Regions from separate parts of the Priestia sp. YIM B13491 genome, predicted to be linked through region 1. Evidence: predicted binding sites of a transcription regulator. Region 1 holds the regulator's gene; each other region holds the start of a gene.
The links. The regulator Rex, encoded in region 1, represses fermentation and respiration genes when NADH is low (regulators of the CRP and FNR family bind a similar motif). The targets are predictions, from matches to a motif close to TTGTGAAATATTTCACAA.
Positions count from the first base shown of each region.

Region 2: a site for Rex is predicted at 3,020-3,037, ahead of ACFX4E_RS23900 (L-lactate dehydrogenase). Genes of this name have one in related genera too.
Region 3: a site for Rex is predicted at 4,447-4,464, ahead of ACFX4E_RS19680 (AtpZ/AtpI family protein). Genes of this name have one in related genera too.

Region 1 is NZ_JBHZOR010000024.1:5,182-15,858, forward strand. It holds gene ACFX4E_RS27770 (transglutaminase TgpA family protein) at 1-835, opposite strand, end outside; gene ACFX4E_RS27775 (DUF58 domain-containing protein) at 832-2,022, opposite strand; gene ACFX4E_RS27780 (AAA family ATPase) at 2,033-2,983, opposite strand; gene groL (chaperonin GroEL) at 3,142-4,773, opposite strand; gene groES (co-chaperone GroES) at 4,841-5,125, opposite strand; gene ACFX4E_RS27795 (CPBP family intramembrane glutamic endopeptidase) at 5,425-6,153, shown strand; gene ACFX4E_RS27800 (YdiK family protein) at 6,150-6,377, shown strand; gene tatC (twin-arginine translocase subunit TatC) at 6,403-7,158, opposite strand; gene tatA (twin-arginine translocase TatA/TatE family subunit) at 7,174-7,359, opposite strand; gene ACFX4E_RS27815 (redox-sensing transcriptional repressor Rex) at 7,413-8,051, opposite strand; gene abc-f (ribosomal protection-like ABC-F family protein) at 8,510-10,444, shown strand.
Region 2 is NZ_JBHZOR010000009.1:83,028-93,704, reverse strand. It holds gene ACFX4E_RS23910 (zinc-binding dehydrogenase) at 1-299, shown strand, start outside; gene ACFX4E_RS23905 (lactate permease LctP family transporter) at 396-1,970, opposite strand; gene ACFX4E_RS23900 (L-lactate dehydrogenase) at 2,039-2,995, opposite strand; gene ACFX4E_RS23895 (cation diffusion facilitator family transporter) at 3,327-4,202, shown strand; gene ACFX4E_RS23890 (methyl-accepting chemotaxis protein) at 4,344-6,362, shown strand; gene ACFX4E_RS23885 (RluA family pseudouridine synthase) at 6,561-7,472, opposite strand; gene ACFX4E_RS23880 (YhcU family protein) at 7,628-8,020, shown strand; gene ACFX4E_RS23875 (Gfo/Idh/MocA family protein) at 8,254-9,246, shown strand; gene ACFX4E_RS23870 (SurA N-terminal domain-containing protein) at 9,506-10,300, shown strand; gene ACFX4E_RS23865 (L,D-transpeptidase) at 10,491-10,677, shown strand, end outside.
Region 3 is NZ_JBHZOR010000005.1:220,972-231,648, reverse strand. It holds gene ACFX4E_RS19700 (serine hydroxymethyltransferase) at 1-103, shown strand, start outside; gene upp (uracil phosphoribosyltransferase) at 317-946, shown strand; gene wecB (non-hydrolyzing UDP-N-acetylglucosamine 2-epimerase) at 969-2,120, shown strand; gene ACFX4E_RS19685 (S8 family serine peptidase) at 2,188-4,380, shown strand; gene ACFX4E_RS19680 (AtpZ/AtpI family protein) at 4,678-4,899, shown strand; gene ACFX4E_RS19675 (ATP synthase subunit I) at 4,906-5,277, shown strand; gene atpB (F0F1 ATP synthase subunit A) at 5,296-6,006, shown strand; gene atpE (F0F1 ATP synthase subunit C) at 6,097-6,309, shown strand; gene ACFX4E_RS19660 (F0F1 ATP synthase subunit B) at 6,412-6,930, shown strand; gene ACFX4E_RS19655 (F0F1 ATP synthase subunit delta) at 6,927-7,472, shown strand; gene atpA (F0F1 ATP synthase subunit alpha) at 7,488-8,996, shown strand; gene ACFX4E_RS19645 (F0F1 ATP synthase subunit gamma) at 9,102-9,959, shown strand; gene atpD (F0F1 ATP synthase subunit beta) at 9,996-10,677, shown strand, end outside.

The DNA of each region.
Region 1 (10,677 bases):
GCTCATCCTCTACTTTGGCTGTAAACACAACCGTATCATCATTGACAAACGATCCCCCCAATTTAGAATCGTCCATATCATAGCCAATTCGTTGACCGCTTGCAGATTCTCCCTGTCCTTGATTTGTTGTATGCGCTGTGATAAAAGGTACGGGATCTGGCCACTGCGGCCCTGGTTTAGGAGCGAGATAAGCCAGCACAATGACGATAGCTAAAAAGCTGCCTAGAAAAAGAAACGATCGTTTTCTATTTTCTAAACGCTCAGTGCCCGCAGCTTTTATGCGTTCAGGATTTATGCGAAGCATGGCTACTAATAAAAATCCGATAATCGTCACACGAATAATAGCAGCTCTCGCATCGTAAGTAGAAAATGTATCCAACACGGTAATATACAAAATGGTTAAGAAGAAAAAGAAGAAAATTCTTTTTTGATAAAAGATCCAATATCGAATTAAATAAGCCATAATCCAAAGCAGCACAAAAAATAAAGTGCTCCTCATTTCAAATGATAAATTCGCTATATCCCACTCCATGATACTTTGTGCATCTGACTGAAGAATCTCCAAAAGTCTCGGAAGCCAGTCTGAAGAAAAGAAAGCTCCTTGGAAATAGAGATTGTGAAGCGAAAACAAAATAAACAATATACTCCCTAACGTCATCACAATAAACGGCAATCGAAACGTTAAACACAAAAAACAGTAAGCAACAAACAAGATAAAGTACTGAATTTGATTGGTATCCGTCACTTCATTTAAAGGAAGAAGCCATTCCACTAATAAAAAGAATGCTCCCGCGTACAATAAGATGTTTTTTACATACAAAGCTGATTTATTCACTTATTTCCGCCCTCACTTCCTTTAGATGATAGAGGAAGAAGAATATTAACGACTTCAATCGTTAAAGCAGAAGATTGTATGCCATTAACAATAACCGTCTCTTCGTCACTAAGCCCTGCTCCTTCATCTTTAACGACAATTATTGATGCCTTAGCATGCAGACTCAGCTTAGATTGAACCTGCCCAATGAGAGTTCCTGTAACTTGACTGACAATGACCATAAAAGAATGCTGCTTTTGAATGGCAATACCCTTAAATTCTGTTTCGAACGCTCGGTTGTTAATAGGCTGTGCACGCGCTAAGTGATACAACAGGTTATCAGTCTCACTTTGTTCAGAGGCTTTTGGTGAAAAAAGTGCATCTCCAGCTAAAAGAAAATCGATTTTTTTACGCTTGGTTTCTTCATGAATGAGCATGGATGCCAGAAAGCTCATTCGTTCTTCAAAGTATAGAGAGCTTATAACATCTGCAATGATAATCATACTCCGTTCATGATAATGACCGAACTCTTTAGAAATCAACGTAGCTTTACGAGCCGTCGCCTTCCAATCGATAGATCCTAATCGGTCACCCGGCTGGTATTCTCTAATGCCTGTCACTAACGTAGTAGATGGATTTCCAGCGGAAACTTCATTTTTTCCTTCTTCTATTCCCGCTAAAAGAAACGGGATATCTATCTCATGGATTTGAGGATACACGATAAACCGCTGCTGCAGCGGATAATAGGCCTTCTTTTTTACAATTCCTAATAAATCACTCAATTCAATCGAAATCGTAAAAAATTCATATTCTCCTCTTTCTACAAACGATCTTTCATACGGAATAACAGCGTTTCGTTGAAAAAGCGGATAAATTGTTCTTTCTTCTTGATTTAAAAGGTTACTCTCCTCTTTCACTGCTGCCATATAAACAGGAAAACCCGAGGAGCGTGTAATATGAATGTCATACGAAAGATGATCTCCAGCGAATCGAGGCTGTAGCTTCACATCACGAGTAACATTCCACTTCTTTAACGGATAAAGCAAAACGGCTGCCGCATATAATCCAAAAGGTAAGAAGCTATAAAATAAAAACCAGCTGACAAAGCCCCCTTGAAACATCGCGTAAGAAAACGTAGCAGCAAAGATGCAGAATAAAACGAACCAGTCTCTACATTTATTCCATATCACTTTTATATACTGTTTCATAAAGTACCTCTTACCTTTTAACAGGTACTTTCGTATCAGCCATAATTTGCTTCATCACATCACCCGCTGTTAAGCCGCTGTACTGGGTATCAGATCTTAGCGTTAATCGATGTGCACACACATACGAAGCAAGCTCTTGAACATCATCAGGAAGACAGTAATCTCTTCCCTTCACTAAAGCATATGCTTGAACGGCCTTCATAAATGAAACCGTCCCACGAGGACTGATACCTAACGAAACATGTGGATGAGAGCGCGTTTTGCGAATAATTTCGATGATATAGTGCTTGATCGCATCATCTACATAAATACTGCTTACAGTTTTTTGAGCCTGTACTAATTCTGGAATACTCATGACGGGTTTGACATCCTCAAGATTAACTTGAGTCGATACGCCGTTTAAAATTTGAAGCTCCTCTTCCTGCGTAGGATACCCCATGCTTAATTTGAATAAAAATCGATCCAGCTGCGCTTCCGGCAAATGATAGGTCCCATCAAAATCAACAGGATTTTGAGTAGCCATCACAAAAAAAGGCGCTGGAATTTCCCGGGTGATACCATCGGTTGTTACATGATGCTCAGCCATTGCTTCTAAAAGCGCCGATTGTGTTTTAGGAGAAGTCCTGTTAATCTCATCAGCGAGCACAATATGGCTCATGATAGGACCTGGACGAAAATGAAATTCCATGTCTTTTGGACTGTAAATAGAAACACCTGTTACATCGGACGGTAGCAAATCGGGCGTGAATTGAATTCGTTTAAATTCTGCATCAATCGATTTGGCCAGTGCCTTCACGAGCATCGTTTTCCCCACACCCGGCACATCTTCAAGCAAAATATGCCCCTCTGCAAGCAAAGCAACCAAACTCAACGTAGATACATGACGCTTTCCAATCACAATTTGATCGATGTTTTCTAATACTTGATTTAATTTATTATTAATATGATCCAGCTGAATCAATAAAGCTCCCCCTTAAAACTCAGTTAAGCCTTGAGTTTAGTATGTTTTTCAATAAACATAGTACTATCTTAACAAATTTTTAAAAAATCTGAAAATATTAACGCACGCAAAAAAGCGACCAAGTACTCACTTGGTCGCTTTTTTAGTTAGGGCAGTGATTACATCATGCCGCCCATTCCACCCATGCCGCCCATGTCAGGCATTGCAGGTGCTCCGCCTTCTTCTGGCTTGTCAGCAACAACTGCTTCAGTTGTTAAGAACATAGCCGCTACAGAAGAAGCATTTTGAAGAGCTGAACGCGTTACTTTTGTTGGGTCAACGATACCAGTGTCTAGCATATTTACCCACTCGCCAGTTGCAGCGTTAAATCCAGTTCCAACTGCTTCGCCTTTTAGACGCTCAACGATTACTGATCCTTCTAAACCAGCGTTGTGAGCGATTTGACGTACAGGCTCTTCGATCGCACGTAATACGATGTTGATACCTGTAGCAGTGTCACCGTCAGCTTCGATGCTTGCTACTTTATTATAGATATTTACTAATGCAGTACCACCACCAGCTACGATACCTTCTTCAACCGCAGCACGCGTAGAGTTTAATGCATCTTCAATACGTAATTTACGTTCTTTTAACTCAGTTTCAGTTGCCGCACCCACTTTAATTACAGCTACGCCACCAGCAAGTTTTGCTAAGCGCTCTTGTAATTTTTCACGGTCAAACTCTGAAGTTGTTTCTTCAAGCTGAGCTTTGATTTGGTTTACGCGCGCTAGGATATCTTCTGCGTTTCCTGCACCGTTTACAACTGTTGTATTTTCTTTTGTTACAACAATTTTAGAAGCGCGACCTAATTGATCGATGCCTGCTGTTTTTAAGTCAAGACCAAGCTCTTCAGTGATTACTTCTCCGCCTGTTAAGATTGCAACATCTTGTAGCATTGCTTTACGACGATCACCGAAACCAGGAGCTTTAACAGCTACAGCTGTAAATGTACCGCGAAGTTTGTTCACAACTAATGTTGCTAAAGCTTCGCCTTCTACGTCTTCAGCGATGATTAATAGAGGCTTGCCTTGTTGAACAACTTGCTCTAATACCGGTAAGATTTCTTGAATGTTACCGATTTTTTTGTCTGTGATTAAGATGTATGGATCATCTAATACAGCTTCCATTTTATCTGAATCAGTTACCATGTAAGGAGATGCATATCCACGGTCAAACTGCATACCTTCTACCACTTCTAATTCAGTTGTGAAACCTTTTGATTCTTCAAGTGTGATAACACCGTCGTTACCAACGCGCTCCATTGCTTCAGCAATTAATTGACCTACTTCTTCGTCAGCTGCTGAGATAGCCGCTACTTGAGCAATTGAATCTTTACCTTGAATTGGTTTAGAGATTGCTTTTAGTTCTTCAACCGCTACAGCTACTGCTTTTTCCATACCTTTACGGATACCCATTGGGTTAGCACCAGCCGTTACGTTTTTAAGACCTTCTCTGATCATTGCTTGCGCTAAAACTGTTGCAGTAGTTGTACCGTCACCAGCAACGTCGTTTGTTTTGCTAGCAACTTCGGCTACTAATTTAGCACCCATATTTTCAAATGCGTCTTCTAATTCGATTTCTTTTGCAATTGTTACACCGTCATTTGTAATAAGCGGTGAACCGAATTTCTTTTCTAATACAACGTTACGACCTTTTGGTCCAAGCGTTACTTTTACAGCATTTGCTAATGTATCTACACCACGTAGCATTGCGCGACGTGCTTCTTCGCTAAATTTAATGTCTTTTGCCATGTTCTTTGACCTCCTCAAGATGTTCTTAATAATCTATTTTTTACGTATGATAAGTTTGTGGTTAAAATTAGCCGATTACAGCTAAAATATCGCTTTCGCGTAAAATTAAGTATTCAGTACCTTCGTATTTCACTTCAGTACCCGCATATTTTGAGAAGATGATACGATCGCCCGCAGCTACTTCTAAAGCTACACGCTCACCGCTTTCTAATACTCGGCCTGTACCAACAGCAACAATTTTACCCTCTTGTGGCTTTTCTTTTGCACTGTCCGGTAACACGATACCGCTTGCTGTTTTTTCCTCAGATTTTACAAGTTCAATCACTACGCGATCACCTAATGGCTTTAACAAGTGAAACAACCTCCTCAAATAATATGTTTGCATTTTTATTAGCACTCAACCTCAACGAGTGCTAACACAATTATTATATTAAAACAAAGTGGGTTTTTTTTGCAAGTATTAAACAAAAAAAATTTAAAATTTACGAAAACTACATATAATAGTCTTAGATTTCGACGATTTTGAGAAATAAAGCATTCTTTTCTCTGTTCAATAATATGTATGTTACAATACGAGCAAGAAGAAATTACTAACTTTACAGTACTTCTTCGACATATATACATAAAAACCTTTTAAAGGAGTATAGAAGATTGGAAAAACGTTATTGGTATGTTATCCTCACCTACATCCTTATGCAGTTTTCAGGAGTTGTTGGTATACCGCTGTTAAAATTAACAGGAATGTTTGAGCAATATCCAGTTCGAACAGCGAATGTCATGCTTTTGACTTATTGGACCATCATCAGCTTTATCCTTGGTTTACTTATTGTCTTACTGCTGCTGCGCCGTGACATGTCCATGCGTATAGAACATGCCGGATCAACGGTAACTGTGGTCTGGTCAGTCCTTGGGGTGTTCCTGGCTATGGCTGGTCAAGCTGTAGCAGGTATGATTGAGCACGCTCTTGGCATTACCCAAGTATCTGAAAACACACAAAATATTGTTAATCTTGTTAAAGCAACGCCGTTCCTCATTGTCGTTACGTCTGTTATTGGACCAATTCTAGAAGAGATTATTTTTCGAAAGATTATTTTCGGTTCTCTTCACAAACGATATAATTTCTTTATCTCTGCATTTATTAGTTCCCTTATTTTCGCTGCCGTACACTGGGATTTTAAACATTTGCTCGTGTATACAGCCATGGGATTTGTATTTGCATTCCTTTATGCAAGAACAAGACTAATTATTGTACCCATTATTGCTCACGTGTTGATGAATACAATCGTTATTTTATCTCAAACTATTTTTGCAGATAAAATTATAGAAATGCAAAAGCAAGCAGAACAAATGCAGTTTATTTTTGGAGGCATGTTTTTATGAAGAATATCCCTTTAACACGAGGGTTTATTTATATTATTATGGGGATTTTATTCACCTACCTGGCTATTCAAAATGCTCAGGAAACCGTGTGGAACTTCCCTACGATCTTATTTGCACTCGTAGCCGCATTCGATTTCAGATTTGCGGTTCGCATTTTTATCTTGCACTATAAAATTAAAAAGTTGCAGCAGCACTATAAAAATCAAGATGATTCATCTAAATAAAAAAACCACTGTTTCAGTGGTTTTTTTACATACTAACATCTTCTCTTTCTTGCTCTGCCCTTGCCTTTAACACTTTGCGATACGAAATGCGGGAAATAATGATGCTGATTTCATACAAAATTAAGAGCGGCACTGTCACCATCATGTGCGAGAGCAATTCCGGTGGTGTAATAAGTGCGGCAATAACTAGCAGTACGAAATAGGCATACTTTCGAATTTGAGATAAAAACATAGGCGTGATAATTCCTAATCGCGTCAAAAACATGACGACAACAGGAAGCTGAAACAACAGCCCAAAAGGCAGTGTAAGCTGCATTAAAAAAGAAAAGTATTCATTAATGCCAATCACTTGGTTTACATTCAGCTCATCAGAAACGCGCGTCATAAAATCGACGACAAATGGAAACAACACAAAATAAGAAAAAGAGACACCGCCGATAAAGAGAAAAATGGAAACAGGAATATATCCAAGCGTTACCTTACGCTCTTTTTCATATAAACCAGGACTAATAAATGCCCAAAGTTGATACAGTGCAACAGGAGCTGCAAGTACACAGCCGATAATAACAGCAAACTGCATATAAATCTTAACTGGATCTGTTAGCCTAAATGCATTCATCGTTAAATTTTTTGCCTCATCAGCATGCTGTAAATAGACAATGACCTTATCCGCTATAAAAAAACCGCCAATTGTGGCAATGACAAAGAAAAATAAAACAATTAAAATGCGTTTTCGCAGCTCTCCTATATGATCATATATTGACATTTCTTGTTCGGTCATACTATGATCACCCTTTTACTCTTTGTCATCTACTTGACGCTGTTTATCTTTTTCACGATCTTCTGAGGCACCGCTAGCGGCATGCTTAAACTCTCTAAGCGTTTGCCCAACTGATCTTCCTAGCTCCGGTAACCGTTTCGGTCCAAAAATAAGCAGTGCTACAATCGCAATAATAATCCAACTGCCTGCTCCAATCCCCATATTCCCACTCTCCTTATTAATTTAGACTTAAGGAAATCGTAACACAGTCCATCTTATTCAACAGGATAATTTTTCAAAAAGTAGACAAGCGACTGTAATTCTACAGCCAGATCAATATGATGCAGTCGAATCTCATCCGGTACGTTTAAGCGTGCAGGAGTGAAGTTTAGAATCCCTTTAATTCCGCAATTCACTAAACGATCGGTAATTTGCTGAGCCACAGTGGCAGGAACGGTTAAAATCGCCACTGAGATGTCATCACTCATATAATCTTCCAATTGGTCAAGGTGATAAACCGGCACGTCGCCTACTTTTGTACCGACTTTATCTTCTATCACATCAAAAGCGCACTCAATTTTGGTGTTATTATTTTTAATAAAATTATAATTTAAAAAGGCCGTTCCCAGATTCCCTACGCCAATAAGTGCTACTTTCGTTACTTCATCTTGGTCTAACGTTTTACGGAAAAATGTAAGTAAATAATTCACATTGTAGCCGTATCCCTTTTTCCCTAATGCTCCAAAGTAAGAAAAATCCCGGCGAATAGTAGCAGAATCAACTTTCACTGCCTCACTTAACTCCGCTGACGAAACACGCTGTTTACCAGAAGCATGCAAGTTTTTTAAAAAACGATAATAAAGCGGCAATCGTTTAGCCGTTGCTTGTGGTATTTTTAATTGTTCAGTGTTCACGTTGTACCCCCTCAGTTCATGTATGTCATTACTAACATTTTCAAGTCATATTGCATTACCTTTCACAAAGCATCAACCGCTTTGAGGTAGCGCTTCCAATTCTCTCTCTTTTCTCTTGTTTTATATATACTCCGCTTCGCACCCCGACGGCTTTTGTCTATCCAGCACTACTTAAAGTCGGTAGCTAGAACGAAGTAATTAGCTCTTCAAAGGATCCGTTTGTTAGTCATGACGGGTTTTCTACATCCATCATATATAAGTTCAGAGATGCACTTATCTCTTATTTTAACATAGTATCCTGTATAAAATGTGCAGGTAAAATCATTTTATTTCATGAATCAAAACATTCGCTTCATCATTTGTCCTTGTCTCTCTACAAATTACAAACGCTTGTAGGAAGAACTTGTAGTTGAAAATATGTTAAAATACACTATGGATATACTACTAGAGGTGAAAAAATGATTATTCTACAATTGAACGGTATTACAAAATACTATGGGGCAGAACCCATTTTATCGAATATAAAGTTAGAAGTACAATCAAAAGACCGCATTGCCCTAGTGGGACGAAACGGTGCTGGTAAATCAACTTTATTAAAAATTATTGCTGAGCAGCTTTCTTATGACAGCGGAGAAATTATTAAACCTAAAGGTGTTTCCATTGATTATATGGGACAAGATACAGTTCTTGAGTCAACACTCTCCATATGGGAAGAAATGATGACGGTCTTTGCTCCGTTAAAGAAGATGGAAAAAGAATTACGTACGCTTGAAACGAAGATGGGCGATCCAGACATTTTTAATGATTCAGTTCAATACGAAAAACTAACCAAAGAGTACGATCAGCTTCAAGTAACGTTCAAAGATTTAGGCGGCTATCAATATGAAGCGGATACACGATCTATTCTTCATGGTTTCCGTTTCTCAAACTTTGACTATAGCACCCCTATTTCCTCCTTGAGCGGTGGACAAAAAACGCGCTTGGCTCTTGCAAAACTGCTTTTAACAAAGCCAGACTTGCTTATTCTGGATGAGCCTACCAACCACTTAGATATTGAAACTTTAGCATGGCTGGAACAGTTTCTGCAAGGGTATGAAGGAGCTATTTTAATTGTTTCACACGATCGTTACTTCCTTGATAAGGTCGTAAATCAAGTGTATGAAGTCACACAAAAAACAACGGTCAAGTACACGGGCAACTACTCTAAATACCTTGTACAAAAAGCAGAGCGATATGAAAAAGAGTTGCGTCAGTACGAAAAACAGCAAGATGAAGTCGCAAAACTAAATGATTTTATTCAGCGAAACATCGCCCGCGCATCGACTACAAAACGTGCGCAAAGCAGACGTAAGCAGCTCGATCGAATGGAGTTAATAAATCGACCTAACGACGGCGAAAAATCGGCTAGTTTTTCGTTTGAAATTGAGCGTCAAAGCGGAAATGAAGTCTTAAATCTCGAAAACGTGTCTATCGGATATGATGAAAACAAATACGTCGTCCAAGACGCAAACCTTCGGATTAAAAAAGGTGAAAGCCTTGCGTTGGTTGGCCCTAATGGAGTTGGGAAATCTACGTTATTAAAAGGTATTGTGGATAAACTAAGCTTCAAGACTGGAACCATTTCTTTTGGCTCAAACGTAATGGTTGGTTATTACGACCAAGAGCAAGCTAATTTAACGTCTAATAAAACCGTTTTAAATGAGCTTTGGGATGACTACCCATCCAAACCTGAAAAAGAAATTCGTACAGCGCTTGGAAATTTTCTGTTTTCAGGTGATGATGTACTGAAAATCGTTTCGACGCTTAGCGGTGGTGAAAAAGCACGTTTGGCTCTTGCGAAGCTTATGCTTCAAAAAGCTAATTTCTTAATTTTAGATGAACCTACTAACCATCTTGATTTAGATAGTAAACAAGTACTCGAGAATGCGTTAATTGATTACCCAGGGACTCTATTATTTGTTTCACATGACCGTTATTTTATTAATCGTATTGCAAACAAAATAGCAGAGCTATCTCCTGAAGGGGTAGAAGAATTTCTTGGAGATTATGACTATTATGTAGAAAAGAAAGCAGAAATAGAGGAAATCAAAGAATTAGAAAATATAAAAGCAAACGAAGAACGCACGGTAAAAGTAGATAAACAGTCCTATAAACAAGATAAAGAACAAAAGAAATTGATGAGGCAGCGAACGCGCCGCATTGAAGAAATTGAAACTGAAGTAAACAAATTAGAAGCCGCACAAGCGGAGAATGAAGAACTTCTTTGTGACCCTGAAATTTATCAAAACCACGAAGAAGTATCAAGATTAAACGGTGAAAACGAAAAAATTGCTTCACAGTTATCCACATTAATGGAAGAGTGGGAAGAATTACAGCTTCTTCTAGAAGAATAGTCTATATTTTTTCGTATTTATTCATCCTATTTACTTGTTCGTGCGCTTTAGAACAAGCTTTATCCACTCTGTGAATAAATAGTGGATATCTGTCTGATTTTCATAATTAAAACTTGTTGATAACAGGTCCGTGTACTGAGTGCACGGACTTTTCCACATAATTATCCACAGTTAATTCTAAATTTATTGAATATTGTTGATAAATTATTTTTATCCACAAAAAAAGACGAATG
Region 2 (10,677 bases), on a different contig from region 1:
CTTTATTTCCTGCTTATTTTGAAATATTAAAGCCAAATGGAAGAATTGTTAACTTTGGTGCAAGTTCTGGAAATGAAGTTGAATTACCTCTGAGAACCATTTTTTATCCTCAATTCAACATACTTGGTACGTCTATGGGAAGTCGGGAAGAATTCGTGGACATGATGGATTTTATAGAGAAATATCAAATTAAACCAATCGTCGATCGATTCTATCCGCTGTCAGAGGCAGTTGCAGCTTGCGAACGATTAGATAAAGGGAAACAATTTGGCAACATAGGTTTACTTATTTCGGAATAAAAAAACCCCCAGCGCTAACTGGGGACTTTTTTATATAATCAAACGTTTGTTTAAATGAAAGAAACACGGTAATAACAGCTTTTTAGCGCTTTTTTATCATAACCACCAAGCCAATAAAAAAGTAACAAACCCTCCTAGTATCAAAAATCCCATGCTGTATTTGAGCGTGTATTTAAACAGTTCACCTTCTTTTCCAGCCAGTCCCACTGCTCCGGCAGCGACGGCAATTGATTGAGGAGAAAGCATTTTAGCCATCACGCCGCCGGCAGTATTGGCCGCTACGAGAATAACTGGCAAGACATTAATTTGCTGAGCTGTAGTTAGCTGCAAGTTGCCGAACAGCGCATTATTTGATACGACAGACCCCGTTAGAAATACGCCGATCCAGCCAAGAAATGGAGATAAAAATGGAAAATAAGCAGCTGATGTAGCAAGCGCCAATCCAAGTGTAGAAGACTGTCCTGAATAATTTGAAATAAAAGCAAAAGCAATGACCATCATAATAGTAATAATAGGTCTTGATAATTCTTTTACGGTTTCTAAAAGAGTGGTCCATGCCACTTTTGGCGATACGTTAAGCAAGAAAACTGAAAGGATACAAGCAATAAGAATTGCTGTACCTGTTGCTGCAAATACGTCTATTTTTAAGACAGCAGCGTAAGGCGTAGGATCTTTTACTAAAGGCGCTGCTTTAATTACGTGATTGTGTAAAAATGGGACGTTAATAAGCAGGTTCATATGTTCAAGCATTATTTTGACAAAAGAAATGCTCCAAGCCGTAACGAGTATCGTTAATAGAATAAAAGGAGACCAAGCCTTTAAAATCTGTTTTGGTGACAGGCTGAAGCTTTTAGCTGCTGCCGGGCTTGTTCGTTTAATATAAAAAGCAAGAGCAAGCAAACTCACAATAGAAGATGTGATATTTGGAAGTTCAGGGCCGATGTATGTAACAGTTAAATACTGTGTCAGTGCATAGGAAACGGCTGTGATGCTCGTTGCTTTCCATACGTCTTTTAATCCTTTTATCCCATCCATAATAAAGACAAGTAAAAAAGGGATAAGAAAAGAAATAATCGGAAGCTGCGTGCCAAGAAAATGAGCAATTTCTTTTGGATCTATGCCAGATACTTGTCCTGCGACAATAACAGGAATCCCCATGGCACCAAACGCTCCTGAAGCTGTATTAGCAATTAAACATAGCGCCGCTGCTTTTAACGGTTTGAACCCAAGTCCAACTAAAAGCGCTGCTGTAATGGCAATTGGAGCCCCAAATCCCGCTGCCCCTTCTAAAAAAGCATTAAAGGAAAAAGCAACAAGCAGCATTTGCAAGCGGGGGTCATCGGTTATTGAAATAATAGATTGTCTGATGGTAGTAAACTGTCCGCTTTTGACAGTTAGCTTGTATAAGAACACCGCTCCGATAATAATATAGCTGATGGGCCAAAGTGCATACAGAAACCCATAGCCTGTGGCTCCTAAAACCATTGAGGCAGGCATATCATAAAAATAAATAGCAATAATCATAGAAAGAAGCACCGTAATACCGGCAGCAATATGTCCTTTTAATTTCAAAAGAGTTAAAGCAATAAAGAAAAAGATAATGGGGATGAGTGCAATTAGTGCAGAAAGCCAAATATTATCTAACGGATTATATACCTGAGTCCACGTCATAGTCATACACCTCTACTACATATTTAAAACAAGGGAGCGGGGGAGTCCCCCGCAAAAATCTTTAGATGTTACACAAAAGCTCTGTCGCGAGTTTGCTTAAGAATGCTAGCAGAGTGCTCGAGCTGTTGCTGTTCGTGAGGAGTTAAATTCAATTCAATAATTTGACGCACGCCGTTTTTATTAATGATAGCTGGTACGCCGATATACACATCAGAAATACCGTATTGTCCTTCTAATAAAGCAGATACTGTTAAAATAGAATTTTCATCATCTAAAATAGCCTTGGTAATGCGTACAAGCCCCATTGCAATTCCGTAATAAGTCGCTCCTTTTCGATTAATAATATGGTAAGCCGCATCGCGGGTTTGTTCGAATAGATGTTGCATATCGGGTTCTTTTTCAATAGCGGCAGTATTGATAAAATGTTCGAGCTTCACACCGCCAATTTGCGCGTGGCTCCAAACAGGAAATTCCGTATCTCCATGTTCCCCCATAATATAAGCGTGGACGTTGCGAGAATCTACTTCGAAATAGTCGCTTAACAAGTAGCGGAAGCGAGCTGTGTCAAGGATCGTTCCTGAACCAATTACCCGTTCGTTTGGTAATCCTGATACTTTTTGTGTAACGTGTGCGAGAATATCAACTGGATTTGTTGCCACTAAAATGATGCCGTCAAATCCGCTGTTCATAATATCTTTTACGATGCATTCAAAAATTTTAACGTTTTTTTCAACTAGATCTAAGCGTGTTTCCCCTGGAGCTTGATTAGCGCCCGCTGTAATAACTACTAAATCAGCATCAGCACAGTCTTTATAATCTCCAGCCCAGATTTTCATCGGTGTGGCAAATGGCATTCCATGATTGATATCGCGTGCTTCACCTTCTGCTTTTTCTTTGTTCATATCGATTAACACTAATTCATTGGCAATACCTTGATTCACCATTGAAAAAGCGTAGCTTGAGCCAACAAAACCAGTTCCGATAACGGCAACTTTTCGTGTTTTTGGTGTAAATTGTGTTTTCATTTGTATCATCCTTTGAATTTTATTTTGTGATGTTTTTCACAATGTTAGTGTAACAAGAATAAATACCCTCGGCTGTGATAAAAATCACACCCTTAAAAAATAGTAAACAATTTTACAGGGCGATTTAAAAAAATGTCCTTCTACATGAAGTGCCACATTTAGAAAGATCTTAAACGTTTAAAGTGTTGAGTAAAGGCAACTTGTTTTGCAGAAAGCTAAAGAGTTTAACATTCTCTATTTGTATGTTAGCAGCCAATAATGTTTCTATAGACCCACACGAAATCCATTTGTTACACTAAGTTTGCTTATTTTGAATAAAGGAGTGGAAGGGATGGAGAATTACTATGAGCAAGCCCAAAAAGGCGCTTGGGTTAGTATCTTATCATATATCTTTTTATCGACATGTAAACTTATCATTGCGGGTATCACCGCTTCCTCTGCATTAAAAGCCGACGGTCTTAATAATGTTACAGATATTATTGCATCAATTGCCGTCTTAATCGGCTTAAAGATTTCTAAAAAACCTCGCGATAATGATCACCCCTATGGACATTCCAGAGCGGAACATATCTCTTCACTTATTGCTTCTTTTATCATGATGGTCATCGGACTAGAAGTATTGGTCGATGCGGGTCAGTCATTATTTATGGACAAATCTGAAGCGCCTAATTTACTGGCTGCTTGGGTAGGTCTTGGAGCGGCTGCTGTTATGGGTGGTGTCTACCGATATAATATTAAGCTTGCTAAAAAACTTGATAGCCAGTCTTTATATGCGGTTGCTAAAGATAATTTGTCTGATGCACTTGTGAGTATAGGGGCTGTTGTGGGAATTTTTGGTTCACAGTTCGGTCTGCCCTGGCTGGACGTGGTAGCTGCTTTTGCTGTGGGAATTATTATTTGTAAAACAGCCATCGAAATTTTTAAAGAAGCGGCTCATTCCTTAACGGACGGATTTGATGAAGAAAAGTTAGGGCACTACAAAGAAAGCATCGAGCTTGTAGATGGTGTAAAAGAAGTAGAAGATGTGAAAGCGCGTAAGCTTGGTAACCAAGTCGTGATCGATGTAACTGTTAAAGTAGATCCCCATTTAAATGTTATCAAAAGCCATGAAATTGCTGATCAAATTGAACATATGATGAACGATGAGCATCAAATTAAAGATACGCTTGTTCATATTGAACCTGATGCATACGAAAAGCAAAAATAAAACCAGCACGTTCTTTCGTTATGAAAGGATGGGCTGGTTTTATTTTTGGGGAAATTTGAAATAAATCACAAAAACTTCTTCAAAAATGAAAATGAAAAGCCGTTATTAGTAATATAAAGATTTTTGTAGAAGGGTGAGGGAATGAAGAGGTTAAGTGCAAAGCTCGTAGTATTTTTTAGTATTTTTATAGCTAGTTTATTATTAGTTGTTTCAGGGGCTGTTTATCAATTTACCAAAACACAAATAGAAAAAGATGTAGAAGTTCAGTCTCAAAGTCAAGTGAAAGAGTTAAAAGAAACGATTCATACGTACTTAGACATGTATAGTCGTTCTTTGCTGACGTACAGTGAGAACGATGTAATCGTTAATTTTGTTAAGCAAGAAGGAAATGAAACAAATCAAGAGAAAAATCCTTATTTTACATGGAATACGGTTCAAAAAGAGTTTACGCAGTTTAAAGAAAAATATCCGAACCTGGCACTTGAATACATAGGCACAAAAAATAAAGGAATGTATTCTGTTCCTAAGCAAGAGTACGGATCAGATTATGACCCGACTTCAAGAGTTTGGTACAAACAAGCAATGGCATTACCTGATCAAGTAATTTATACGGATCCATATGAAGATGCAGCAACCAAAAAGACGGTTGTGACAATTGCAAAGGCTATTTTAGATCCAGATACTAAAAAGGTGCTGGGTGTTATAGCTACTGATTTAGACTTAGATGCATTAAAAAACATTGTAGGTAAAGCAGAAGTAAATCACGGTGGGTATGCATTTTTATTTGATCAAAATGGCACAGCGCTCGTCCATCCAACAGAAGCTGGAAAAAATTTAATGAATCAGCCATTTATGAAAAAAATGTACGAAGCAGACCGAAATAGAGATTTCATGAAGTATACCTTTCAAGGTGAAGAGAGAGTGATGGCATATGATACTCTCGAAGGAACGAATTGGAAGATAGGAAATGCCTTTATTTATAATGAAATGCTCTCAAGCGCTCATCATTTACTGACTGTTATTGTCTGGATTGCGTTAATTGGCATCTTATTATCAGTGGTGTTAACCATCTTTTTCTCAAGAATCATTACTAATCCGATTCGCCGCTTGAAAAATGAAGTAGCCAAAGTAACAGCTGGCGATTTAACGGTTCAGGTGAAGACGAAGTCAAAAGATGAAATTGGTGAGCTTACTCATTTATTTAATGATATGGTAGCCAAAATGAAAACATTGATTGGCACGGTTCAGACGTCTGTTGAGACAGTAAAAACGTCTGTTGAAGACTTGAGTGCCGTATCTGAAGAAGCCACTGCATCCAGTGAGGAAATCGGCCGGGCTATCCATGAGATTGCGAGCGGTGCCACGCAGCAAGCTTCTGACGCTGACACTACTAATCATAAAACGATGAGTTTATCTTCGCAAATTGAAGAAGTCATTGAACAAAATGCACAGATTAATAAAATGACGATTGAAGCTGTAAGCATCAATGAAAAAGGTTTAAAACAGATGCAGCTCCTTCGCAACCAAACTACTGAATCGGCTCAAACGATTCATGCTGTTCAAGCTGTAATGGAAGAGTTAACAAATAAGATGAAAAAAATTGAATCTATTATTTTTACCATTAATAGTATTTCAGATCAGACAAATTTACTTGCATTAAATGCTAGTATTGAAGCAGCTCGTGCAGGAGAACATGGCAAAGGATTTGCGGTAGTAGCTGAAGAAGTGCGAAAACTCGCTGAACAGTCCTCTCAGGCCACTGAACAAGTTCGCCATACGATTGCAGCGATTCAAGGGGAAGTCGCTGCTGCGCGTGAAGAATGCAACCGTACAGAAGAGCTTTCAAAGTCTCAGGACTTTGTGGTAGGAGATACAGAACGAGCTTTTCATGAAATTGCAACTACAATTGAACAAGTGGCGGCGGCTGTGGAACATGTGACAAGCAGCATGGACAGTATCGATGAGCATAAGGAAGACGTGGTAGCGGCCATTCAAAGTATAGCAGCTATTGCACAGCAATCAGCAGCGGGAACTGAAGAAATTACCGCTTCTACAGAAGAACAAATTAGAGCTATTTCTACTGTTTCTCAATCAGCTGAACATCTGCAAGAGATTAGTGAAGAATTGGCGAACTTGATTCGTCAGTTTAAAATTCAATAGAAAAAAAGCTGGGACAAAAGTATTTTAGTTAAAAGAAAATCCGAACGGTAAATTGAGATTCTTGATAAAGAATTCAACTCGTTCGGATTTTTTTATTGATATGGTGAACGCAGGTTTCAGGTAGGTATCTCAAGCGGTTCACCGCACTTCTTCTATTTGTTTGCCCTTAGCTAGTTGCGTCTTAACCTCTCTTTTAGTTTAATAGGAAAGCAACTTGCTGTAAGCCAAAAAGACTTGCTGAGTTGGAGGTGCAACAGCTGACACACGCTGATGTGTAAACGGGTGTATAAAAGAAAGCTTAATGGCATGTAAAGCTTGCTGCTGCTCTTTTAATCTCTTTCCTCCATAAAGAGTATCACCAAGTAACGAATAGCCGATGTGACTCATATGAACACGAATTTGGTGAGTGCGTCCGGTTTCGAGCGAAAGTTCGATAAGCGTTTCGTTTTTTGCCGTATTGCGTTTTAACACCCGATAACGTGTTTTGGCATCTTGTCCCGTTCTAGATACTCTTCTTCTTGTAGCGTGATGACGATCGCGTCCAATGGGTTCATTGATGATTCCATCCTCTTTTTTTATGATTCCTTGGACGAGGGCAATATAAGTCCGATTAATTTTACGTTCAGCCAGCAGCTGATCAAACACAGAGCTTGCTACAAAATGCTTCGTGAACAAGATAGCACCTGATGTATCGCTGTCCAAACGGTGAACGTGTCTAGGCTTTGTTTTGAGGCCTATTTTTTGAAAATAAGCAGCTACAGCATTTAAAAGAGTTTTTTGATCTTGCTCTGATGAAGGATGAGTATCTAGGTTTATTGGTTTGTTTACGATTAGTACGTGCTCATCTTCAAACAAAATCTCTATATCAACATTGTAAGGGGTGATTTCATTAGGCTCTGCTTCAAAAAAAGGAAGTGACACTTTATCATGTTCCTTAAGAGTGTTTCTCCATGGTAAAGGCTCACCGTTTATAAGCACATTTTTATTCATTCGAAACTGATGCAGCGTTTTTTTAGGAATACGCCATTTCGTTTTTAAATAATCTTCAATTGTTTGCCCTGCATCATTTTTTGCGATTTTATCTTCTAGCCATTGGCCATTTATACTCATATTTAATCCCTTCCTTACATACTAGTAAATATCCTTTAATCTTTTAAAAGAACTTGTAAATAATTAGGAGGAAATAACTACCTGAAGTTCTCGTTTTATGTTTATGTTATGCTAAATAAAGAGACATAAGTTAAGAGAAAAAAGGGGGGGTAACCATGAAAATTGCCCAAGCAGCTCCGCCAGAAATGGAGAATTACATAGAAGAGTTGACTGAACAGCTTCGCTATGACTTGTTACCTCGGTATGTATCTGTAGATAAGCTTAATCCTGATGAATTATTAAACCCAGATTATTGTACAGACCATTTATATAATGGCTTACTCGATGAAGCATTGCAAGTCATTAGTAGCCTTCAGACAATAATTGCCGTGATTGAAGCGATCCAACATCGGCCGATTGAAGAAAGCGACTGCGAGCAATTCGAAAAAAATATTGCAATTTTAAAAAAATACGGGTTTTTATTTCCTGTTTCCATTGAGTGTTTTGCAAAAGAAAACAATTTGATTACGTATTCGTATGAATCGTTTTATAATTCATACATAAATTAAAGAAAGAGGCTGGGACAAAAGCATTTTAGACGAAGTGAAGAACGAACCATTGATCGAGATTTTTGATTAGTGGTTCGTTTTTTTGTTATGGTAAACGTAAGTTTCATTTAGTTGTGTCTCAACTTATTTCTTTTTATTGGCATATTTCAGATTTCAATTGGACATTCAAAAAGAGCTTGTGATATGGTCAAACTTGTATAAATCCATCACAAAAAACAAATAGGAGCGAAAACATGACAAAAGCAAAATTATGTTTTATAGGTGCAGGCTTTCACGCATCAACGAACATTTATCCCTCAGTTATTGAAGCGGGAGCAGAAATTAAAGCAATTTCCACACGCAGTATGGAAAGATCAAAAGCTGCTCTTCAGCGATTTGGGAGCAGCGGTACGCCATACGATGATTATAAGAAAATGCTGAAGCAGGAAAAGTGCGACGGAGTAGTAGTTGTGGCACAGCCTGAAGATCATCCTGCTTTGGTGCTTGATTGCATTCGAGCGGGAAAAAATGTTTATGTGGACAAGCCTTTGGGGATGAATGAAAGAGAAGCAAAAGAGATTTCAGATGCTGCTAGGGAAGCTGGCGTAAAAGTAATGGTAGGTTTTATGAAGCGCTATGCACCTTGCTATATAAAACTAAAAGAGCTAATTGAAGAAGGAAACCTTGGAAACGTCCGTTCATTTCAAGCGAGGTTTGCTGTAGACAGTACCCCTTTTTGTAAAGATGAAGAGCAGTTTATGAAGCTTGCTGCCATACATATTGTTGATCTTGTCCGTCACTTGTTCGGCGAAGTCGTTCACGTGACAGGGTTCAGAAATAATCATGGTGAATATATTTCAAATAGTATTTCGCTGAAGTTTGACAATGGCACTGTAGGGAGCCTGTATTTTACTGGCATGACAGCGTGGTCTCGCGAAAGCGAAAACTTATTAGTGACATTTGACAATGGCTTTGCTTTTGCTGATGAAGTAAACGTATTGACTATTCACGAATCTCAGACTTTTGATGATTTACCATGGAAGTCATTAAAAGAAAACGACCGTGTGTTTACACCTTCTGCTTCTCCAATGTCAGGAGCATATCGAGATCTTTACCTTCGTGGATTTGTTGGAGAGATGGCTCATTTCATTGAGTGTTGTACAAGTGATCAAGAAATTATTTCCAGTGGGAGTGACAATGCAAAAACGATGAAATTATGTGATCAAATACTGTCATCTTTAATGTAAAGAAAGCTTTAGAGAAAAGAATGTACGATGAATAAACTTCTGTAAATTATGTAAATCATACTAAATAATGTTATGATTAGACAGGCCGTATAGAGAAGAGCATTTATCTTTCATAAGATTACAGAACGTTTCAATCTTATTACATATGTTTAAAATTAGCCTAAATGGTTTCTTTTTACGCCTATATCATATACAATGCCCCCTAGATGATTTTTTCGAATAGCTAATAATCGTTTGGGATTATGAAAGGAGATTAATCATGAAAAAACTGATGTATACATTGCTCATTGGGTTAATTGCTGCAGCTTTAACAGCATGCGGTTCAAACGATGATGCAAAGCAATCAAAAAGTGATGATCAGAAAACTGCACAAACTGAGAAGCAAAAAGAGGCTCAGGAAAAGCAGGAAAAGCAAGCAAAAGAAATGCAGAAGAAATTAGATAAACAAAAAGTAGATGAGAAGAAAACCGTAGCGGTTGTAAACGGTAAAAAAGTTTCTGGTGAAGAATATAATGCGGCATTATCTTCATCACAAGCCCAATATCAACAAATGGGACAAGACCCAACATCTAAAGAAGCAGCTAAACAAGTAAAGCAGCAAACAATTGACAATTTAGTAGGTCAAACGCTGCTATTGCAAGAAGCTGAAAACAAAGGCTATAAAGCAACTGATGAAGAAGTAAATAAAAAGTTAAAAGAAACGAAAAAGCAGTTCAAAACAGATAAACAGTTTAAAGCGGCTTTAAAAGATGCAGGACTAACTCAATCACAATTAAAGTCTGAGCTGGCTGACAGCATTAAATATCAGCAGTACGTAGATAAAGACATCCAAACACCAGAAGTAACAGATAAAGAAATTCAAGATTATTACGATCAATTTGCAAAACAAAGCCAAAGTCAAGCAAGCGGCGGTAAAGAACAATCTCAAATGCCAAAGCTTGAAGACGTAAAGCCTCAAATTAAGCAGCAGCTTGAACAACAAAAGAAACAAGAAGCATTAGAGAAAAAAGTTGAAGAACTTAAGAAAAATGCAAAAGTTGAAGTGAAGCTTTAAATACAAATGAAATGGCCCTTTAAAGGGCCGTTTTTTTTGTTATGTACATTTATTGCTTCTTGTCAGTAAAAAGGGGTGCGTGAAAGATTTTATTGTATTTTGACTTATAAGGTAAAAAGTGTTCTGATGGTTTGCCTTTCATCCTATACTTTTCTTATATAGATATAAGAGAAATTGGGGGAGTCAATAAATGAAAAAGGTGGCTGTTTTTTTTGTTGGGCTTATTTTTTTACTCGCGGGGATGGGTCTGACAGGCAATGCGTCTGCGGCTTCAAATCAACTTATTATTATTAATAAATCTACTAACACCCTTGCTTTTTATGATGGAGGAAAATTAGTAAGGACGTTCAAAGTTGCGACAGGGAGGCAGATGAGTT
Region 3 (10,677 bases), on a different contig from region 1:
CGGATTAACGCTTAAAAATATTGAAGATGAAGAAAAGCTAGCTGAAGCTAAAACACGCGTTGAAGCTTTAACAAGCAAGTTTGAAATGTATAAATCACTTTAAGAGAGACAGGCCTTTGTGCCTGTTTTTTTATGGAGAAAGTGGTAGCAATTCAATCATTTTTTGAATAATGCTTGAACTCAAAAACTTTTTTCTGTAAAATGAATGCAATGTATAAATTTAATTAGCAAGAGATATGTTTTTACTAGTACGTACCATTCAATTCGTTGAATGGTATTTTAATGTGTACATCTTTATATATAAGGAGAGATATCAATGGGCAAAGTATACGTATTTGATCACCCGCTTATTCAACACAAATTAACTTACATACGCGATGTAAAAACGGGAACGAAAGAGTTTCGTGAATTAGTTGATGAAGTGGCGAGCTTAATGGCTTTTGAAGCGACACGTGATTTACCGCTAGAAGACGTTGAAATTGAAACACCGGTTTGCAAAACAAAGTCAAAAGTTATTGCAGGGAAAAAGCTTGGTATCGTTCCAATTCTTCGTGCTGGTATCGGCATGGTAGATGGATTTTTAAAACTAATGCCAGCTGCTAAAGTTGGACACGTTGGCTTATATCGTGATCCAGAAACATTACAGCCTGTTGAATATTATGTAAAGCTGCCTAATGATGTAGAAGAGCGTGACTTTATTGTAGTAGATCCTATGCTTGCAACAGGAGGGTCAGCTGTAGAAGCAATCAACTCTCTTAAAAAAAGAGGCGCTAAAAACATTAAATTTATGTGTTTAATTGCTGCTCCTGAAGGCGTGGAAATCGTAAAAGAAGCACACCCTGACGTAGATATTTACATTGCGGCATTAGATGAAAAATTAAATGACCATGGATATATTGTTCCAGGTTTAGGTGATGCAGGGGATCGTTTATTCGGTACAAAATAATTTGTAGATTCGGGTGATGAACATGAAGCAGCCAATTAAAGTAATGACGATATTCGGGACAAGACCAGAAGCAATTAAAATGGCCCCTCTAGTTCTAGAGCTTAAAAAGCGACCGGAGGAGTTCGAAGCGATTGTTACGGTAACGGCTCAGCACCGTGAAATGTTAGACCAAGTATTGAGCATTTTTGACATTCAGCCTGACTATGACCTTAACATTATGAAAGATCGCCAAACTCTTATGGACGTAACGACCAGAGGATTAGAAGGTTTGGACGACGTAATGAAAAAAGTAAAGCCGGACATCGTACTTGTACACGGCGATACAACTACGACGTTTATTGCCGGACTAGCAGCTTTTTATAATCAAATTCAGGTGGGACATGTTGAAGCAGGTTTGCGCACATGGAATAAATATTCTCCATATCCGGAAGAAATGAACCGTCAGCTTACAGGCGTTCTCGCTGATTTGCACTTTGCTCCAACCGATAAGTCTGCAGCTAATTTGCAAGCAGAGAATAAAAAAGAAGAGCGGATCTTTGTGACTGGAAACACAGCTATCGATGCGTTAAAAACGACAGTAAAAGAGACATATGAGCATGAAGTGTTAACGAAATTGGGAGATGATCGTCTCATTTTATTAACGGCGCATCGCCGCGAAAATTTAGGCGAACCAATGAAAAACATGTTCCGTGCTGTTAAACGTATTGTGGATGAACATGAAGATGTGCAAGTTGTGTATCCTGTTCATTTGAATCCGGTAGTTAGAGAAACAGCAAACGATATCTTAGGAAATGACCCACGCATTCATTTAATTGAACCGTTAGATGTAATTGACTTCCATAACTTCGCTGAGCGCGCTCATATTATTTTGACAGATTCGGGCGGTGTTCAAGAAGAAGCTCCTTCATTAGGCGTACCTGTATTGGTACTTCGTGATACAACAGAGCGACCGGAAGGAATTGAAGCAGGAACGCTCAAACTAGCAGGAACGGAAGAAGAAACAATTTATACGCTAGCAAAAGAGCTGTTAATAGATGAAGACGTATATAAGCAAATGTCACAAGCATCGAATCCTTACGGAGATGGCTTAGCTTCTAAACGTATTTGTGATGCTATTAGCTACTATTTCAACCGCCGGGAAAACAGACCGGAAGCTTTTAATCCGCTTTCGTAAGATTTCTAAACACCTTTCACATGAAAAGTGTCTCTTTGAGACACGATAGTGTGAGAGGTGTTTTTTTATGTGGATTAAATGGTTAATGCTTAGTTTTATATTAGGGAGCGGGGGAGGGCAAATGTCGCTCAATCCGACATTTCCTTCTATAAAACAAGAAATGAATCATCAGGAAAAATCAATAATTGTCATGGTTGAAAAAGAAAAATTCGCGGAATTTAAAAGTCAGCTACAAAAAAATTATCCTAATATAAAGATTAAGAGCGAATTTCACACGGTATTTACAGGACTTTCATTAAATGGCTCCATCTCGGATTTGGAAAAACTATCTCATAATCCTTCTATTATTGGTTCACATTCTATTAAAAACTACCAGGTTGCAGAAGAAAATAGTGTAACCTTCATTGGCTCAGAACAGGTAAGAGGCTTATTTGATACTCATAATCAGCGCTTAACAGGAAAAGGGATCAAAGTAGGCGTCATCGATACCGGTGTTGATTATTCTCATCCCGATTTAAAACAAACCTACAGGGGAGGGTATGATGTAATAGATAAAGATTATGAGCCGATGGAAACCACTCGGGAGCAAGGAGAGCCTACTCTGCATGGCACTCATGTAGCCGGTATTATTGCAGCAAATGGAAATATTAAAGGTGTAGCACCTCAATCGGAGATCTACGCATACCGAGCTCTTGGACCAGGAGGAGCTGGAACGTCTGAAAGTGTTATTCTAGCTATCGAAAAAGCAATTCAAGATGATGTAGATATTATTAATTTATCATTAGGAAATGATGTAAATGGTCCGGATTTACCAACAAGCTTAGCGTTAGATCGAGCTGTTGAAAAAGGAATTGTAACGGTTACATCCAGCGGCAATTCAGGTCCAGGTTTATGGACGGTGGGCTCTCCGGGTACAGCGGGAAAAGCTATTTCCGTTGGCGCTTCTGTTTCCCCGACGACAGTTCAATTTCTAACAATTGGATTTAACAAAGAAAAAATTATGATGGCGCCAGTAGAAGGGTCTCGTCCATGGACGTTTAATCAAACGCTGCGTGTAATAAATGAACAATACTCCAAAGAGCAAAAGCATGCGTTGGGCAACGTCATTTTGCTAAAAGCAGAAGGAAATGCGGTTGAAAAAAAGATTAAACAAGCTGAACAGGCAGGAGCAAAAGCCGTTATTTTATATAGTCCGACTGAAAAAAGCATAATCGGTAAACTAAAAGAGTCAGTAAATATTCCAGTGATATGGGTAAGTAAAAAAAGCGGTGATACCATTAATCAACACATTCAGTCTCAACAGCCATACTTACGCACTGGCAAGCAAGTGGTTCAAGACTTGCTTACATCTTTCAGTTCAAGAGGGCCTGTAACGACTACTTGGGGAATCAAGCCGGACGTCGTCGCACCTGGTTACTTCATTAATAGTACAGTTCCCGGGGGATATGAACGCATGCATGGCACAAGTATGGCTGCGCCCCATGTAGCTGGAGCGTGTGCTCTTATTTTACAAGCTCACCCGAACTGGTCTCCTGAACAAGTCAAAGCTTCATTGATGAACACAAGTAAAGCAATGCAGCAGCTAAACGGTCAAACGTATCGCGTATATGAACAAGGAGCCGGGAGAATTCAAATAGCAAAAGCTGTCACAGCAGACTCTTTATTTTATCCATCTTCTTTATCTTTCGGTATTTTTACGCGCCCATCAAAGAAAGTCTTATCATTTAAAATTGATAACCAGTCTGATAAAGCAAAAACGTATCGCTTAAACGTTCCGAAAAGGGATGAAGGAGTGAACTGGGATGTTCCATTACCCGTCACGGTGCAGCCACATCAGACAAAAGAAATAGCTGTCACTTTATCGGTGCAGCCCCGTTTTAAAAATAAAGGTATATATGACGGATATTTGGAAATAAATGATTCACGTGAAACATTTTCGCTTCCTTATATGTACATGGTTAGCATTCCAGATTATCCTCGTGTCATGGGATTGCAAGTAGCAGCGGAAAAAGAGAAAAATACGTATAGCTATGAACTGTTTTTGCCTGAAGGAGCAGATGAGTTAGGCGTTGCTCTTTTTGATAAGCAGTCTTTACAGTTTATATCGTATTTAGATGTTGACGTTGATGTAGAAAGAGGCATGAGAAAACGAAAAATAACAATCGATGAATCGCTTGTACCGGGGTCGTACCAAATATTTGCATTTGTGAAAAAGCATAGACAAGAGCAGGTTGTACACAGTACAATAACGATTGAATGAACCTCTTTAAATGTTTTCATTTGAAGAGGTTTTATGTGTGGCAGAAATGTGAACAATAAGAAGAGATTGTGAAGTTTTTAGCTTAAACACATTGACATTAAATATACGCTATTGTATGCTTACAGGGAATATAAATGATAAGGTTTTCAACCTGTGAAAACCGTTGATATTTCTGCGTATTTTATTAGCTGTTTTTACCTTTTTTAGCAATTTTTTTTGCCTTTCTATCATATATTGAGCTATAAAAACGATAGAGAATTCGGAAAAAAGAAAATTTTGCAAAAGGGGTATGAGCTTATGAAAGATCGCAACCGTCATCCTTTGCAAGCGATGGCATTAGTGTCAATCATTCTATCACAGTTAGCAGGTTCAGTCTTAGTTGGCTTATTCTCTGGGAGATGGGCTGATCAATGGCTTGATACCGAACCACTATTTTTGATTTTAGGCCTTCTTTCAGGGCTAGCAGCAGGTGTTTTTATGATGCTGCGGACAGTCCACCATTTTTTTTCAGGAGATTAATAATTCATGCAGGATTTGCAGCACGTTTTTCCAAGACTTCGTTCATACATATTGTATTTGTTAGCATTATACGTTCTCGGCTGGGGATTTACAAGTTATAAGGCTGTTTTTGCAGGTTTAATTTTAGGAACCGCCCTGAGTTTGTATAATTTGTGGAACTTGGTAAGAAAGTTTGAGCAGTTTGGACAGGCGTTGGATGAGGGGAAAAAGCCCCGTTCAATTGGGACTGTTGTAAGATTTGCAACAGCTGCTCTCGCAGTTGTGATTACCATCTCTTATCCAAAAACCTTTCATATTATTAGTGTAGTTGTGGGATTAATGACGTATTATGTTGTCATTATCATAGATTTAGTTGTTCAAAATATGCGTAGAAGATAGAAAGAGAGGTGAACACAGTTGGGTCATGAATCACCAACTATAGAGTTTCTAGGCCTTACTTTTAGTCAAAGTAACTTGCTTATGGTTACCGTAGCTTCTGTTATTGTATTCTTAATTGCAGTTTTATGTACTCGTACTCTTGCTATGAAGCCAAGCGGTGCACAAAACTTTATTGAATGGGTCTTAGATTTTGTTAAAGGACTCGTTAATAGCAATATGGATTGGAAAACAGGTGGCCGCTTTTTGACGCTAGGTGTAACTTTACTTATGTACATTTTTGTGTCAAATATGTTGGGTCTTCCATTTGCCATCGTGATTGACCATAACTTATGGTGGAAATCGCCAACCGCTGATCCAGCAATTACGCTGACGTTAGCCGTTATGGTAGTTGTACTATCACATTATTATGGTATTAAAATGCGAGGTTTCTCTGCATACACGAAAGATTACTTCAAGCCAATGGCATTTTTATTCCCGCTTAAGATTATCGAGGAGTTTGCCAATACGTTAACGCTTGGCCTTCGTCTTTACGGTAATATTTATGCTGGGGAAATTTTGTTAAGCTTGCTAGCTGGTTTAGCAACAACAGGCTTCTTAGGTACAATTGGAGCTGCTATTCCAATGCTTTTATGGCAAGGATTTAGTATTTTTGTAGGCGCAATTCAGGCCTTCATTTTCACAATGTTAACGATGGTTTATTTATCTCACAAAGTGAGTAGCGACCATTAATTTATAAAGCTTTGTTCAAGTAATACCCAATTTGGACAAAACAAAACTTTGTTAAACAAAATCATATATATTAAGGGAGGACTTTATAAAATGGGTTTAATAGCATCTGCAATTGCGATTGGTTTAGCGGCACTAGGTGCTGGTATTGGTAACGGTCTTATCGTTTCTAAGACGATTGAAGGCACAGCTCGCCAACCAGAAGCACGTGGTACATTAACTTCAATGATGTTCGTTGGGGTTGCCTTAGTTGAGGCGCTTCCAATTATCGCCGTAGTTATTGCATTCATGGTACAAGGTAAATAATAATGTGTTACATGTGGCGAAGATCATTCAAAAGAACCTTCGCCATTACTTTATGTCTTTAATAAGTAAATTATATATGTGGAGTCTCTGAAGGGAGTGAACATGGCCGTGTCGAACATGTTTGTGTTAGGAGCAGCAGGCATTAATGGTGGAGATATTCTTTTCCAATTAGTGATGTTCCTTATCCTACTTGCGTTACTTCAAAAATTCGCGTTTGGTCCTGTAATGGGAATCATGAAAAAACGTGAAGAGCATATTGCCGGTGAGATTGATGAAGCAGAAAAGCAAAATGAGGAAGCGAAGAAGCTTGTTGAAGAGCAGCGTGAAATCTTAAAGCAATCTCGTCAAGAAGTGCAAGTAATGATGGAAAACGCTAGAAAGTCTGCAGAAGATAAAAAGGAAGAAATCATTGCGGCAGCACGCGAAGAGTCTGAGCGTCTAAAAGCTGCAGCAAAGCAAGAAATCGAACAGCAAAAAGATCAAGCAGTTGCTGCGTTACGTGAGCAAGTTGCTTCATTATCTGTTTTAATTGCGTCGAAAGTTATTGAAAAAGAACTTTCTGAACAAGATCAAGAGAAGTTAATTCATGAATATATCCAAGAAGTAGGGGATGTACGATGAGTCAACCAGCTGTAGCCAAACGCTATGCACTAGCTCTTTTTCAATTAGCAACAGAAAAACAGATGATCGATGAAATGCAAGACCAGCTACAAATCGTTGAAGAGGTGTTTGCTAAAACACCTGAATTAATGGATGTATTAACTCATCCAAAAATTACAATTGAGCGAAAAAAACAGTTTGTAAGTGAGGCATTTGCTGAACTTTCACCAACTGTTCAACATACGGTTCTTCTATTATTAGAGCGTCACCGCATTCAAATTGTTAGCGAAATGGTACAAGAGTATCGTTTCCTAGCGAACGAAGTACGTGGCGTGGCAGATGCAACTGTTTATTCTGTCAAACCTTTAAGTGCAGATGAGAAAAGAGCAATCTCGCAATCATTTGCTTCTAAAGTTGGAAAACATACGTTAAATATTTCAAATATAGTAGATAAAAGCCTAATCGGCGGCGTGAAGCTTCGCATTGGTAATCGTATCTATGATGGCAGCATTAGCAGCAAATTAGAAACGATCCAACGAGGACTTCTTGCACACAGATCGTAGATAGGGGTGAAATTCATGAGCATCAAAGCTGAAGAAATTAGTGCGCTGATCAAGCAGCAAATTGAAAACTATCAGTCTGAGATTAAAGTGAGTGATGTAGGTACTGTTATCCAAGTTGGGGACGGTATCGCACGTGCTCATGGCCTCGACAATGTCATGGCTGGAGAACTGGTTGAATTTTCAAATGGTGTCATGGGAATGGCACAAAACTTAGAAGAAAACAATGTAGGTATCATTATTTTAGGACCATATACGGAAATTCGTGAAGGTGATGAAGTTCGCCGTACAGGACGCATCATGGAAGTTCCGGTAGGGGAGCAGTTAATCGGTCGTGTTGTTAACTCATTAGGTCAGCCAGTAGACGGACTAGGCCCAGTAGAAACAACAAAAACACGTCCAATTGAAGGTGCTGCACCTGGCGTTATGGATCGTAAATCAGTACATGAGCCGCTTCAAACAGGTATCAAGGCGATTGACGCACTTGTGCCGATCGGTCGTGGACAGCGTGAGTTAATTATCGGTGACCGCCAAACGGGTAAAACATCGGTAGCAATCGATACAATCTTAAATCAAAAAGATCAAGATATGGTATGTATCTATGTAGCGATTGGCCAAAAAGAATCAACAGTTCGTAACGTAGTAGAGACATTGCGTAAACACGGTGCTCTAGATTACACAATCGTTGTAACAGCATCAGCTTCACAACCAGCTCCACTATTATTCTTAGCGCCATACGCTGGGGTAACAATGGGTGAAGAGTTTATGTATAACGGTAAGCACGTACTTGTTATTTACGATGACTTAACAAAACAAGCATCAGCTTATCGTGAACTTTCATTACTATTACGCCGTCCTCCGGGTCGTGAAGCGTATCCAGGGGATGTATTCTACCTGCACTCTCGTTTATTAGAGCGTGCGGCAAAGTTATCGGACGCAAAAGGTGGAGGTTCATTAACAGCTCTTCCATTTATTGAAACGCAAGCAGGAGACGTATCTGCTTATATCCCAACGAACGTAATTTCGATTACAGACGGACAAATTTTCTTACAGTCAGATCTATTCTTCTCAGGCGTACGTCCTGCGATTAATGCTGGTCTTTCTGTATCACGTGTAGGGGGATCTGCACAAATTAAAGCGATGAAAAAGGTAGCAGGTACACTGCGTCTAGACCTTGCATCTTATCGTGAGCTTGAATCGTTTGCTCAGTTCGGTTCTGATCTTGACCAAGCAACTCAAGCAAAATTAAATCGAGGAGCGCGTACAGTTGAAATCTTAAAACAAGGTTTACACAAACCGCTTCGCGTAGAAAAACAAGTAGCTGTGCTTTACGCATTAACAAAAGGCTTCTTAGATGATGTTCCAGTATCAGATATTACGCGCTTTGAAGACGAGTACTTAACATGGTTAGAGTCAAACCGTAAAGAAGTACTTGAATCAATCCGTACAACTGGTGGTCTTCCTGAAGCTGGCGTATTCGAATCAGCACTTGAAGAATTCAAGAAAACATTTATTGCATCTGAATAATATATTGTCAGCATGGTATGTTAAGACAATCTTTCAATAAGGTGAAGGTGAACATTTGTTCACCTTTCATACCACGTGATCTTCTAAAACAAGGTGGTGAAACCTTTGGCATCATTACGTGATATACAAACTCGAATCACATCGACGAAAAAAACGAGCCAGATTACGAAAGCAATGGAAATGGTTTCAGCTGCAAAGCTGAATAGAGCGGAACAAAATGCAAAATCGTTTGTTCCATACATGGAAAAAATTCAAGAGGTAGTCTCAAGCGTAGCCCTAGGCAGCAGAGGCGCTTCACATCCAATGTTAACTGCGCGCAGTGTGAAGAAAACTGGTTACATCGTAATCACTTCAGATCGCGGTCTAGCAGGAGCATATAACAGTAATATTTTGCGAAAAGTATCTCAAGCTATTGAAGAACGCCATCAATCACCTGATGAATACGGTGTGATTGCAATTGGACGAGTAGGGAGAGATTTCTTCGTAAAACGCGGTATTCCGGTTTTGCTTGAAATCACAGGCTTAGCAGATCAGCCAGCTTTTGCTGACATTCAAGGAATCGCTTCACAAACAGTTCAAATGTTTGCGGACGGTACGTTTGATGAACTTTACTTATACTACAATCACTTTATCAATACGATTTCACAAGAAGTGACGGAGAAGAAGCTATTGCCTCTAACAGATCTTCAACCTTCTGGTAAACTTGTTGGTTATGAATTTGAACCATCACAAGAAGAGATTTTAGAAGTATTACTTCCTCAGTATGCAGAGAGTTTAATTTACGGCGGCCTGCTTGATGGAAAAGCAAGTGAGCATGCTGCTCGTATGACAGCGATGAAAAGTGCAACAGACAACGCAAAAGATCTTATCAATAATCTTACATTGTCATATAACCGTGCACGTCAAGCGGCAATTACCCAGGAAATTACGGAAATTGTTGGCGGAGCGGCAGCGTTAGAATAGAAAGTTTAATGGAAAAGCAAGTTAGGAGGGAACACGATGACAAAAGGACGCGTTACTCAAATCATGGGTCCAGTTGTAGACGTAAAGTTTGACAACGGACACCTTCCGGCAATTTATAACGCCCTTAAAATTTCACATAAACCGAGCAGTGCAAGTGAAGTTGCAATCGAATTAACATTAGAAGTTGCGATTCACTTAGGTGATAACACGGTTCGTACAGTAGCAATGTCATCCACTGACGGCTTAGTTCGTGGATTAGAAGTAGAAGATACAGGTGCAGCAATCTCAGTACCAGTTGGTGACGTTACGTTAGGTCGTGTATTTAACGTATTAGGTGAAAAAATCGACTTAGACGCCCCAATCGATGCAGGTGCACGTCGTGATCCAATCCACCGTCAAGCACCAAAGTTCGAAAATCTATCTACACAAGCTGAAATTCTTGAAACAGGTATTAAAGTAGTAGACTTATTAGCTCCTTACATTAAAGGTGGAAAAATCGGTCTATTCGGTGGTGCCGGTGTAGGTAAAACAGTATTAATTCAAGAATTAATCAATAACATTGCTCAAGAGCACGGCGGTATTTCAGTATTCGCTGGTGTAGGTGAGCGTACGCGTGAAGGTAATGACTTATACCATGAAATGACAGATTCTGGTGTTATTAAGAAGACGGCTATGGTATTTGGACAAATGAATGAGCCACCTGGTGCACGTCAACGTG